DNA from 3 places in the Paenibacillus sp. J2L1-98 genome. Region 2 is predicted to be linked to each of the others. Evidence: riboswitches for the same ligand, from Rfam matches in the RefSeq annotation. Region 2 holds a riboswitch; each other region holds the start of a gene.
What was found. Region 2 has a riboswitch for cyclic di-GMP ahead of AC0YNZ_RS16945 (hypothetical protein). Riboswitches for the same ligand answer to the same signal wherever they lie in the genome.
Positions count from the first base shown of each region.

Region 1: linked by a shared signal. The riboswitch ahead of AC0YNZ_RS26460 (LPXTG cell wall anchor domain-containing protein) and the one ahead of AC0YNZ_RS16945 (hypothetical protein) in region 2 are both predicted to bind cyclic di-GMP.
Region 3: linked by a shared signal. The riboswitch ahead of AC0YNZ_RS29310 (hypothetical protein) and the one ahead of AC0YNZ_RS16945 (hypothetical protein) in region 2 are both predicted to bind cyclic di-GMP.

Region 1 is NZ_JBWDNW010000024.1:39,262-43,498, forward strand. It holds gene AC0YNZ_RS26455 (response regulator) at 1-592, shown strand, start outside; gene AC0YNZ_RS26460 (LPXTG cell wall anchor domain-containing protein) at 715-1,779, opposite strand; cyclic di-GMP riboswitch class II at 1,811-1,894, opposite strand; gene AC0YNZ_RS26465 (hypothetical protein) at 2,146-2,607, shown strand; gene AC0YNZ_RS26470 (hypothetical protein) at 2,731-3,708, shown strand; gene AC0YNZ_RS26475 (helicase-related protein) at 3,662-4,237, shown strand, end outside.
Region 2 is NZ_JBWDNW010000008.1:180,346-184,582, forward strand. It holds gene AC0YNZ_RS16940 (LCP family glycopolymer transferase) at 607-1,548, shown strand; gene AC0YNZ_RS16945 (hypothetical protein) at 2,472-2,681, opposite strand; cyclic di-GMP riboswitch class I at 2,736-2,823, opposite strand; gene AC0YNZ_RS16950 (CpsD/CapB family tyrosine-protein kinase) at 3,140-3,832, opposite strand; gene AC0YNZ_RS16955 (YveK family protein) at 3,813-4,237, opposite strand, start outside.
Region 3 is NZ_JBWDNW010000032.1:37,449-41,685, forward strand. It holds gene AC0YNZ_RS29295 (hypothetical protein) at 1-99, opposite strand, end outside; gene AC0YNZ_RS29300 (PilZ domain-containing protein) at 146-1,180, opposite strand; gene AC0YNZ_RS29305 (PAS domain-containing protein) at 1,177-1,530, opposite strand; gene AC0YNZ_RS29310 (hypothetical protein) at 1,436-1,699, opposite strand; cyclic di-GMP riboswitch class I at 1,784-1,869, opposite strand; gene AC0YNZ_RS29315 (metallophosphoesterase) at 1,963-4,237, opposite strand, start outside.

The DNA.
Region 1 (4,237 bases), on a different contig from region 2:
CATTCAAGTTATGGAATTTTGCAATCATACGATTCCTGAAATTGTTTTGATGGATATTAATATGCCGATCGAGAACGGTGTTGTCGCGACTGAGCGTTTGAAAAGCTTGTTTCCTGACGTGAAGGTTATCATTTTGTCAATCCATGACGATGAGAGCTATGTGTTTGAAACGCTTCGCAAAGGGGCTACCGGCTATCTATTGAAGGATATGGAGGCAGAATCGCTTATTAACGCTATTCGCTCTGTCGTTCAAGGTCATGCCTATATCCATCCAAAAGTAACGGGCAAGCTGATTAATCAGCTTCGCCGCATGACTTATTTGGACGAGATGGGGATCGTATCAGGAGCTGCTGCGGCGGCGGAGCCGGGCGTCAAGTTCATTGCGGGCGATGAAAGTCCGTTAACGCGGCGCGAAGCAGAAGTGCTAAGGCTTATGGCAGAAGGCAAGAGCAATAAGCTCATCGGGGAATTTTTATTTATAAGTGAAAAAACGGTTAAAAACCATGTGAGCAGCATTTTGCAGAAGATGGAAGTCGATGACCGTACGCAAGCTGTTATTCAATCGATCAAATACGGTTGGGTTACGCTGTAACTCATATATTACGCAAAAATCCCGTATCAGCTGATACGGGATTTTTGCGTGCGCGCTTGTTGGAGACAAAGTATGTGAATATGAGAAAGACAGTGATCAAGATATCGGCCTCATATCATCTTTTATCGTCTTTTCCTTTGCTTACGGAGCGAGAGGAACCCGGCCGTAAGGGTGAAGGCGCCAATGAGGTAGTAAGGAAGCGGGCTGGAATCGCCTGTTTTTGGCAGGGTATCTAGCGGAACTTGCTCCTCTGCCACATCGATTACGGTATCCTGGCCATCATCGATCCCGCCTACCGGCGGCTCATCATCATCAATCTCGACAATAGTTGTGGTTTCAGGTGTTGGCGTAGGTGTAGGTGTAGTCTCAGGTGTCGGGGTTACGGTCGGCGTAGGCGTAGGTGTAGTCTCAGGTGTCGGGGTTACGGTCGGCGTAGGCGTAGGTGTAGTCTCAGGTGTCGGGGTTACGGTCGGCGTGGGCGTAGGTGTAGTCTCAGGTGTCGGGGTTACGGTCGGCGTGGGCGTAGGTGTAGTCTCAGGCGTCGGGGTTACGGTCGGCGTGGGCGTAGGTGTAGTCTCAGGTGTTGGGGTTACGGTCGGCGTAGGCGTAGGTGTAGTCTCAGGTGTTGGGGTTACGGTCGGCGTAGGCGTAGGTGTTGTCGTAGGAGTAGGAGTAGGGCAATTGTTCTCTCTCATTAATTTCCAAGCTACAATCGTCGACCCGTGACCGCCGGAGCCTAGCTGAATTTGCTCAGGACCGCTGTATATATCCGCCTGATAAGGAGCGCAAGCCGGGATGTCAAGGGTGACTGAATAGGTGCCGGGCAACGGATAGATGTTGGTCTCGCCGTCATAATGGATCTGGTCCTGATAAGGAGTTCCGTTGCTGTTCGGTATAGTGCCGGGAGGGAAGATGTATGTAGAGACACTAACCTGCACACAATTCTCGGTCGTTCTGAAGGTTGCGGTAACGGTACTGTTTCCATTATCAACGATACTGTTCAAATTGTTCGCGACAATGTGTGCGCGGTCAGCAGAAATGGGCGTACAGCTATTAGCCGCCGGGGCGACTGATGGATTTGCAGCTGAATTGTTTTCGCCTTCCGCCATAACAAACGATCCCAGGGTTAACGAGAGAATTAACATTATGGCCATGCTGAAAGAAAACTGCTTTTTTAAGTATCTCATCGTTCACTCTCCTCTTAGATAGTTGGTCGTGTTCTAAGAGGGCCGGTTACACTACTAGCTCCGTATAATCCAAGTGTCCAGATGCAGATTATACTTCATCGCTTCCCCTAGTTATTATGAATGCGTGAAGTCACCTTCTCCCCATTCTCTATGCTTACATACGTTTATATGCATGGATACGTAGTAAAATGATAACATATACTGTAAATTGCTCAAGGGTGTTTCTTTGTCGCATTTTGACTGCTGTTTGTGGATGAGAAAGAGATGTTTTGTGGGAATGGCGCACATTTTGTCACCCTTGTCCCCTTATTGCGGAACCAGTGGGCGCTTCGTGGCATATAGTGTCACAAAGAGGAGGTGGCCGCCATGTTTGAACTTCTGCTTTTTGTTGTTGGCTGTTATGTTCTGGCTGCATTGTCGGTGCATCTGGCGTATCGAATTTGGCGCGGACGACAGCAATCGAGCAAGCATTACGTGCTCGTAGCGGACGTCCGGCAAAAAAATATGGAATGGTACGTGCGTTCGTTTTTTTCTTTTTCCCGGAGAATGGGCAAGGATGTTCGTCTTACGATTGTTAACCGTGGCGTGACGGATGAGACGCTCGCTATTGTTGAACGTTTGGCTAGAGGTGGCAAGGAGGTCAGTGTGCACCTGGCAGAAGATACTCCAACAACAGAAAATAAGGACAATAAGCATTCACAAATGACGGGTGTGGATGGTACCCAGCTGCTTTGGATGCTGCAGGCAGAAGGAATCGTATCGCATTCCGATCATGCGGTGCTGGTTGATTTGCAAAATCCGTCGGATTTGTCGAAAATGCCATTTTAGTATATACTTTGAAGAAGATCAATATTTGGAGTGAAGCACACTCAATGACGCAGACTGCGTTGTTGGGTGTGCTTTTTTTCGTTTGAAATATAAGTGGAAAAAGGCGAGGGGGAGCGATAGTCGATGAGGGCTCAGGTGTATGTTGTGGAAGTACGCGGGTGCTGGAAAGCCCGGGTAACGATTGACCCGGATATGGACAAGCATTTTTGGATGAATGGCGGGTTTGGCAAAGCAGGGAGCTTAAATGAGGCGATTGCCGATTCGGGCTGGCTATTAAAGGAGCCGCTGCCGCTTGGCGATGCTTGCCGTGCTGTGGAGCTGTGGGAAGCGGAGCTAATACGGAGAAGAGGAGAACAGACTGCTATAGATACGGGCCAGATCGATCAAGGAAGTATAGCTGACCGCTGTGAGGCGATAGAGCTTCTGCTCGCTTGTGCTGAGGAGGCAAAGGGCGAGGGGCGAAATGACGGGAAAGCTGCCGGCAGGAGATTGTGGTGGCGGCGGGGGAGTGGACGCCAGCGGCAGACTGCGATGGGGAGAGCCGGCTTGTCTGGTTTGGTGGAGCACTGGGTGCGAGGGGGAGCGGGCCGTGCGGGTGATGAGCGGGAGCGGGGCGGAGATAGGGGGCGAGCGGAAGAGACGCGGGAGCGAGGGGGAGCGGGCCGCGCGGGTGATGGGCGGGAGCGGGGCGGAGATAGGGGGCGAGCAATTAGCGATGCGGAGCTGGGAGAGATCGCGGCAGGGGCGAAGCTTGCCGCGGAGGTCATGCAGGGACGTGCGCTATTGCGCAGCGAAGCGCACGCCCTGTTAGTTGACGCGGGCGGGCCCGGCGCCGCAGCAAGGTGGAGCGGAGTGCTCCAGCTTGCCGCGCTGCTCGGGGCGGGTGCGCCTGAGCGGATCAATCGCAGCCGGAAATGGCGGGCGATTGGACGCTTTGGGGCGCCGCAGGCGCGAGCGCAGCTGTCTTCGCTGCGGGAGTGGCGAGGCGTATATGCACCGCACGGCATGTGCAGCGTGCGGGCGGTTGTGCGCCTATTGCTCGGCGTGCATTGGGATGGGGCGGAGCCGGGAATGCGAGCTGCTCGTCGTAGGGCAGCATGATGCGCAGTTTGGAGGGAGGACGGAGCCAAGCTGCCTTAAGCAGCAAGTTATGCAGCTTTCATTGGAGCAGCGGCTTAATAAATGGCGACTTAGCCCGGCACAGTCAGACGCAGCTGCGAAGGCGCTGCAGTTCGCGGAGGAGCAATCCGCTGAACCGGCTCTCTCTTCAACGGGAAAATCCGCCAAGGTAAGAGATTTTTTACTCTGGGCGGTTACGGGAGCGGGCAAGACGGAAATGATTTTTCCGCTCGTAGAATCAGTGCTGCTGCGGGGCGGCAAGGCGCTTATTGCAACGCCGCGCCGCGATGTCGTGATTGAGCTTGACCCGCGCATTCGACAAGCTTTTCCCGCGGCTTCCGTAGTGGCCTTATACGGGGGAAGCGCACAGCGATGGGAGAGCGGAGACATCACGCTTGCAACTACTCATCAGCTGCTGCGCTTCTATCAAGGCTTCGATCTGGTTGTGGTTGATGAGCTCGACGCCTTTCCATACCACGGCGACAAAATTCTCCATTATGCGGCGGATAAA
Region 2 (4,237 bases):
GGAAGAATTAGCAGACCACCTTGAAATAACCCGGGACTCGCTCACTAGGAGAATAATCGAAGAGAACCAGTTTATGACCTTTTTGCTCAGTGCGCTTTTCTTTGGAAGGTTTACGAAAATCATTACATACGATCTTCCGTCATGGACGAGTACAACACCCACAGGGTAACATCATCATCCGTTCAATAGGTCTTGAATCATATAAATTCACCCCGCCACAGACACCCATACTGGTATAATGACCATGATCGCAAACATGAGTCCTTTAATAAAGTTGCAGTTTTGTTCCATATGAGAGTACTCCTATCATTCATAATCTTCTCAGTATAGGTTTTATTTCATAGAATACTTCAACACCTTATTGAGGATCGTAAATTGTATCAAGAAAGAGCAGCTTAATGCTGCGAATATTATTTACTGCTCCATAGGAAGACCGGCAATGAGAATGCTGTGGAATGATTGTGGGAGGAGCTTATTTTCTAAGATGCTTCTACTAATTACCACTTCATTTGTTCTAGAACATGTTTAATAATTGAAATAAGTTGATGAGCAATTAGCACCAAATGGATTACGGTGCTCAAAAGTAAAATAAGGAGTCCTGCAAACATGAATCGTCGATTGAAACTCATCCTCATATGGACAGGGGCTGTAGTCGCTACAATACTGCTGCTGGTAGGAGGCTTAGTTTGGTACGTATACAATTCAGCCCAGCAAACTGCTTCAAAGATATATGAGGACTTAGACCCCGTAAATCCGGCCTATGTCAGCAAAGACACAGACGTGAACAAGGCAACCGAGCCCATGAAAAATTTGGCCCCCTTCACAGTTCTTGTCTTAGGCGTGGATGAGCGGAAAAATGATCGGGGTCGTTCTGATACAATGATTGTACTGACCGTTAATCCAGTAAAGCATTCCATATTGATATTTAATATTCCTCGTGATACTCGAACCGAAATCATTGGTCACGGCACCGTAGACAAAATCAACCATGCATACGCCTTCGGCGGCGTTGAAATGTCCATACAGACAGTGGAGAATTTCCTGGATTATCCTATTGATTACTATGCCAAAGTGAATATGGAAGGTTTCGCGCGGCTTATTGATTTGATAGGCGGTGTTGAGGTGGATAATCCGTTTTCTTTTGATTATGAAGGTCATAGGTTCGATCAAGGTCATCTGTTGTTGAACGGAACATTAGCGCTGAAGTATTCCCGTATGCGCTATGATGACCCAAGGGGTGACTTCGGACGCAACATGCGGCAGCGTGATATTCTGCAGGAAGTCATGAATCGCTCAATGAGCATCTCCAATGTAACCAAACTACAGTCATTTCTAGGCGAGCTTAAAGATAGTGTGAAGACGAATGTTACCTTTAATGAAATGAAGCAATTTGTGACGGATTACCGACCTCAGATTCATAAGATCGATATGGTTGAGGTGCAAGGAAAAGGCCAGATTATCAATCGAATTTGGTATTATATTGTCGAAGATGGTGAACGAACCCGTATTCACAATAAAATCAAAGAGCATCTTCAGAAGGAGTCTTGAAATGAGTAATAAAGGCAAGACTTACGTGAAAAATGGGTGGGAGAGCAACAACTGAATACATGATTTCAACGTTGTGGCTTTGCAATGTAACCATATTCCGCATCATAAATACCGCTCAACAGCCTAAAAGGCCTCTCTGTAAATAACAGGGAGGCCTTAGCTTTTTTAAGCGAATGGTTTTTGTTAAAAAAGGATAGATTAATGGACTTTCGCAAGGCTCTCAAAGGGGGCAAGAATTCCCATAACGCTATTCGTCACTGATAGTGAATGTGATGCCTTCTCTTAAAAAAAGTATATGCACTACTTCGCAAAAGACCATCAGTATAACCACCGCTTCCTCATCCTGTCTTTAGGTAAGCCCACAAGGTAAACCTTAATTGACAATGAAGATTACTACCCATAAGATCAACGTAAGCTCCGTAAATTAAAGAGAAAGTGAGATTTACCCGTGAAAGCATATATTACAGCTAATGAAGGGTTCATCAGCGCTGAAATGACCGTTGAACAAGCGGTTATCTATGCGAGACTGTTACGGCAACTCGGAAATGTGGATGTACGCGTAGTTCCCATCAAAGCATTGAAAACTGGAAAATCAGGGAGACAAGCGAATATGCGTCATTTATCTGTAAAATAGATTTCGTTAATGCTCATACCCAGTAAAATGTACTTAATTGAGGGGTCGGGGAGAACATATGGCATTATTGTCAAAGGAACAGCTTAGAGCATTCATCTAAGAGAACTAGTGGTTACGGCGCAGAATGCATATAGTGAGCTATTTGCAGAGAAATCTGCAGGAAATCCTTAAGGCCGAGAGGGACACGCATCTGTGCTCCATGAAGCATAACAACAGTTTCATAAATAAGAGGTATCTAAAGACTTAAGTCTTTAGATACCTCTTATTTAAATATGCTGGGTAAAATGACTTAAGAAGAGAGACATAACTTCCCTATAGTTTCTTCATTTGAGTTATGAATCTCATTGATTATAATAGAACTTGCAGCTTTTGATTCCCTAAATTCCCTAACAAAGATTGCTTCAGCCATTTTATCGGCTCGTTTTGAAACTACGAATAAACTAAAATAAAAGATACCACCAATAATCCAAAAAATAGACAAAGTAATTAACCAACTCATATACTTTCTACCTCCTTGAAATGTGTTCCACATACAATCGGACGGAGGCCCGTTTTCGGCAGCTGGCTGACATATTGAATGTTCCAATTTAGTCCCTTTAGCTTTGCGTCACTGATTTTCATCAGTTTTGCTATTATCGAACGATTTATGTAATTTTCGTATATAGGAATATATTATCAATTTTCTTAAAAATAGCATCATTCTTTAGTATTGCATTTTACTTAAAAAATAGGGAATAAAGAACTATTTTTTTCTTCTAAACGATAGGCGGATCGGGGAAGCGACTGTCGCCTTTGGTCCATAACGCAAGATCGGCTATTTCTGCTTCACACATTTTTGCTTTACAGTGCATCAGCAACAACCATATTTGCTGATGTCGAATTTTATAATACTGAGCGTCCATAACTTCTCTTCTACTCTTAATCCTACGCCACAGCTATCAACTACGGAATTATCTTTTATTTCTCTTGAACGCCATAATAATAGTAGTAAGCCTCTTCATTTGCTTTACGCTTCACATTGTTCAGCACAACGCCTAGAATACGTGCATTTACACTCTCTAGACTCTTTACAGCCTTGCTTGCAATATCTCGTTTCACTTTGCCTTGATCGACTACCAGAATAACGCCATCGCTCTTCGTAGATACGATTTGCGCATCGGTTACGGCGAGCAGCGGCGGCGTATCGATTAAGATCATATCATACATTTGTCTTAACTGTTCAAGGAGTGTCGTCATCTTCTTCGAACCCATCATCTCTGCCGGGTTCGGAGGAATAGCTCCCGATGTAATAATATCCAAGTTAGGAATATCCGATGCCTGAATCACTTCCTCAAGCGTTGATTGCTGTGAAATGACAGATGACAGCCCCCAGCGATTGGATAAAGCAAAGGTGTGATGGGCGGTAGGCTTACGAAGATCGGCATCGATCAGAATAACCTTCTTCTCCGATTGAGCGAATGTGACACCTAGGTTCGTAATCGTTGTCGACTTCCCCTCGCCGGGGCCTGTCGAGGATACCATGATTACTTGAAGCTTCTCGTCTATGGAAGAAAACTCAATATTTGTCCGTAGAGCGCGATAGGACTCGGATATAGGAGACCGGGGGTTTGTAACGGTAATCAGCTGGCGCTTATTTTTCAATTGAGACACGCTCTAATTCACCTGCCTTGTAGGTTTGATTGGCTTTGCTCGTTTGGTTAGAATTCGATTCCTCCGGATTCATTCTCGAGATCATGGCAAGCGTTGGCTGGCCTAAGTATTGCAGCACATCCTCCTCGGTCTTGATCGTATCATCCAAATACTCAAGCAGGAATGCAGCACCGATTGCGAGCATTAAGGAAACAACAAACGCAATCACTATATTAAGCGGTACATTAGGTGCAACAGGACTTGGAGTTGCGTCTACAATCGCTTTATTCAGAATCGATACATTCTCGACCTTGAAGATATGTTGGATCTCTTCCTGAAATACTTGAGACACGGCGTTCACGATTTGAGCCGCTTGCTTATAGTCCACGTCTTGTACGTCTAACGTCATTACTTGCGTGTTATTTA
Region 3 (4,237 bases), on a different contig from region 2:
GATCGTTCTGCTCGCGACCTTCGTCACCTTGCCGATCTCCGTCACGAGGTTCGTGGAACCAAATGTTCTGATGCAAAATTTGTTTACGATATCGTTCATGTCCTAACCCTCCTCCTCCTTTCCTGACCTTCACGCTATGCATTTATTAATTAAGCTTTTTCAATTCCTTTATCCGGAGCATGGGATCGCCCACGTAAATTTGAGCTTGAGGCGGAATGCCGTCGCGCTGCCGGGTGGCGAGAATATTGAGCGCATTGACGAGATCATCATTATCCTGCTCTTTCATTTGAAATTGCACGCCGTATTCATGAATATCGTTGTCCAATTCATTGTACCAGACTATAAAGCCATATAACACGTACATTTGATTATCCATCCGGATCTTGAACTTCAGCAATATGTCGCTGTTAACAGGCAGCTTAACGCCAACCATAAACCGGAGGCCTCCCGGACCGATATTTCTAACAAACACCTCAGTGCTACCTAGTCTTATGCTCCTGCCCTTAAACATCGTAATCGTCATCTCAGCCAAAAGACAATGAGTAAGGTCGATACGAAAATATTGTCTCCGGTTAACGGCCGGCTCTTTACTGCGCCGAAGCGAGGCGGGCTCCATAAACGGTCTTTTGCTCAATAATTGAACGATGCTTTCAGGGTCGACGGGACGGCTAAAATAATAGCCTTGAATTTCATCGCAGCGCTGCTCCCGCAAGTAATTGAACTGCTCCTTGTTCTCAACGCCCTCGGCCACCACCTGCATCTTGAGCTCCCCTGCCAGTCGGATAATGCACTCCACTATGCTTCTATTGCTTGACTCCGTCATCATCTCCTCCACAAACGACCGGTCGATTTTGATCGTGTCGAGCGCTAATCGCTTCAATAAATAGAGTGAGGAATAGCCTGTTCCAAAATCATCGAGCGATACTTTAATCTTTCGCTTCTTCAGCTCAAGCAGCAGCTCGGTAACGAACCTTCTCGTTGCTGACAGCTGCTCGTTCGTGTAGACGAAGCTGTTCTTCTGCGCAACAAATATGCCGACAATAGACTGCTCTATGATGCTGCGATATTTAAGCTCCGCTTCTCTCAGAGATTGTTCAATTTTATTTTTCTGCGTAATATCTTTGGCAATCCCATAAACACCGATAAGCTCATCATTAATAATGATCGGAATACGGGTCACATTAACCTGACCCCTTGCCCGTTTTTCGTAATGCCCGTCGTATCATAGTTTTGAGACGTAAGCGTCCTGACCGTTTCCTCGAAAAAATAAATCGTTGTACCCAAGCATTCCGCATGCACAAAGTGATCGAAATGATCTGCTATGATTTCGTCTCTTGAATAACCGAACATTTGCTCAAGAGCCGAATTGCATGACAAAAAACGGCCGTCTAAGTCCAATGTAAAGACCGCGTCCGGATTATTATCGAATATGGACTTATAGTGCTGCTCCTCGACAGGATTGTACCGATATGTAAAATTGCCGCCGGACGCGCTCGCGGTCCTCGGAATGAACGAGTTTAAAGAAATCATCCTGCTTCATCGGGAAGCCGGAGTTCATTCCGTAAATATTGAACATTTGATTCGACCATGCCGTTTGATTGCGAGCATGGTCGAATTCCCAGTAACCAAGATTAGTTATTTTTTGAACTATGTCAAAGCTGTTGCCGCTGCCGTTAAAGCGCGTAATATTTTGTTCCATCGCTTAATATCCCTTCCTATGTGTAGCTTATGCGGTAACTAGAAGAGTTGAGGAAGAGGATATAAGCGTTTTATCATTCATCCTTATGGCAACCCAGCCACCTTTGGAAACTCCCTTTAGGCCCGTTGGCTTTGCGTCATTGTCTTTCGACAACTTTGCTATTTACTAGGACTTTTTACTTATATGATTATTTCATAGAATTCCGATATATTCCATAATAAATTTTCAAATAAGTGGAGAATTTTAATCCAATGCAGCCGTTTTTACAAACGCGGATCAATTTCCTTTTCTTTGGCAACCTCGAATAATAGATTGGCAACTGCTGCTTGATACGGCTCGTTGTCCGGCGCGATTGCGGCAAACGGAATAGACAGCATTTTTTGCCCAAGCCGATGCTCATTCAATGAGGTGCGAAGCTTTAGATTGATGCTCTTTTGCTTCATCAGCTTATTGTATTTATGCGGGAAGCGGTAATCGTACCCGTAAATAATAGACATGTAGTTGGCATTGCGCACCTTCATACACGAAACCGTGTTCGGCTCCGGCATTTCTGGTTTGATGACGACACCTTCCATATGATTATCTACGGTGAGGGTGGCGAAATACTGCTCCGCCTGCTCATAGCTGTTAGGCGAGGAAAGCTCTAGCGTGATGAACGGGTCGTCAGAGAGAAAGCGGTACATCTCGGATGTTTTCCAATCGGGCAGCGTTTCCGTTCCGTCACCGTATACGATTTTCAGCAAGGCAAACGGCTTGTACAAGGGCTCGCCGGCTTCCGCATACAGCTCAAGCTGCTTCTTGTACGTTTCATAAGCATCCACATGATCGGAAAGCGGCATATGCTTCTCCAATATCGAATGAACATGCTTATAGCTTTGGTAAACATTAAGACCGTACTTTTCATTTAGCGCCCCTTTGCTAAGGTGGAACTGATCCTTCTCGAAGCCGCTTTCCTTGTATTCGTGCGCAAGCTTCGCGAAGGCCTCCTCAAACCCGTTTTCCTTCAGGAAAGCAAGCTCTGTCTCAAGCGCTTTCTCGATCGGTTTAAATTGCCGGTCAATAAGACCTTCACCGAGCGCCTGCCAAGGCAGAAGCTCTCCATCCAGAAGCAGCATTGCGATGCCATTTTCCTTCATATAGCTTCCGAACCTTAGCAGCAGCTCCTCATACACAGCCGAAAGGTCAACCTTGTTGACTTTATAGCCGTTGCGGCTAACCGCAAAGCATTGCTCGGGATCAGCGTGCAAATAAACATTGCATCTGGAACCCATATATTTGGGCTGAAGCACAACCTCCGCAATGCCGCGCTCCGCAAAATAGTCCAGTCCTTTCCTCAGCGACTCCAGCTCATGCGCAGCTTCATCCTTGTCTGCGGGCGCCATCGTGCCCGAAATGAAGTTGACCTTATTGCGTGAGCAGTACTGCAGTCTGCGGACCTCTTCGTCATCCAGCTCCTGCAGCGACACCTTGCGCTCTTCCTGGAAGAGGGTGCGCAGCTCGCCTTCCATAATCGCTTGAGATGCCTTTTGCGTTTTGAAAAACGGTTTAACCGAAAGGGTTACGGAGGTTAGCGCATTACCGTGCACCGCACCGGAATCGATATGAATTTTATTTTTAATCCGAAAGGCGGTTTTCGCTGCGACATGTCCGAATACGTGATAAGGCTGATTGGCTGCCGCATCCCGCTTCAGAAACGCCAGCTGCTCCTCAAGCGGCGCTGAGCGGTCAATCCGGAAATTACGCTGATGCCGTACGGAGTTCGGATCGAGCTTGCCAATGTACTTGTTCTCGCATGGCGCATGCGTAACATAATAGGACGGCCCTCTCTTGCCTACCATTTTGTAGAAAGGCTTCGACAGCGATACGAGGTGATTAAACCTTTGAAGCAGCTCTTCATCGTTTCTAAGCACCTCTGCCGAATCGAAGTATGCCTGCCGCAGCTCCTCATCGACGCCTTTAATTTCTCCGCGCATAAATTTATAGATGAAGCTCTCGTGATTGCCTAACACGAACAAAAAGCGATCCTGGTTGGCGTATAGAAAATCAATCGTTTCCTTCGTGCGCTTCCCTTTGTCGATCCAGTCCCCAACAAGCAATACCTTCGTACCGCTAACCTTCCCCGTCTCAATCAGCTGATTTCCTTCCAATTGAAAGCCGTGGCTAACGAGCAGGCTTTTCAGCTCATCCACGCTTTCGTGAACGTCGCCCACTATAATCGTCTTCTGATCAAGCGGCAATATAGCAGCCAAATAGTCATTGGCATCCTCAATTACGACCTTGTAATCCGGATTGGCTATGCGATCAGCCGGTGAATAAAAGTCCTTGGCGCGCACTTTATGGATTTTCGAGTACCGCTCCCTTGAGAGCGAGCCAAGTACCTCCTTGCGCAAACGGTTAATATGGCTAGTGATCAGCTTCTGCGACCGCTCCGAAGTATAATAATCGTCCCTCTTCCGGTAATCGAACAGCACAACCTCCAGGTTATAGTTATTTTCATTCGCTATTGCCTTCACCCTCGCCCGAAAATCCTCCGACAAG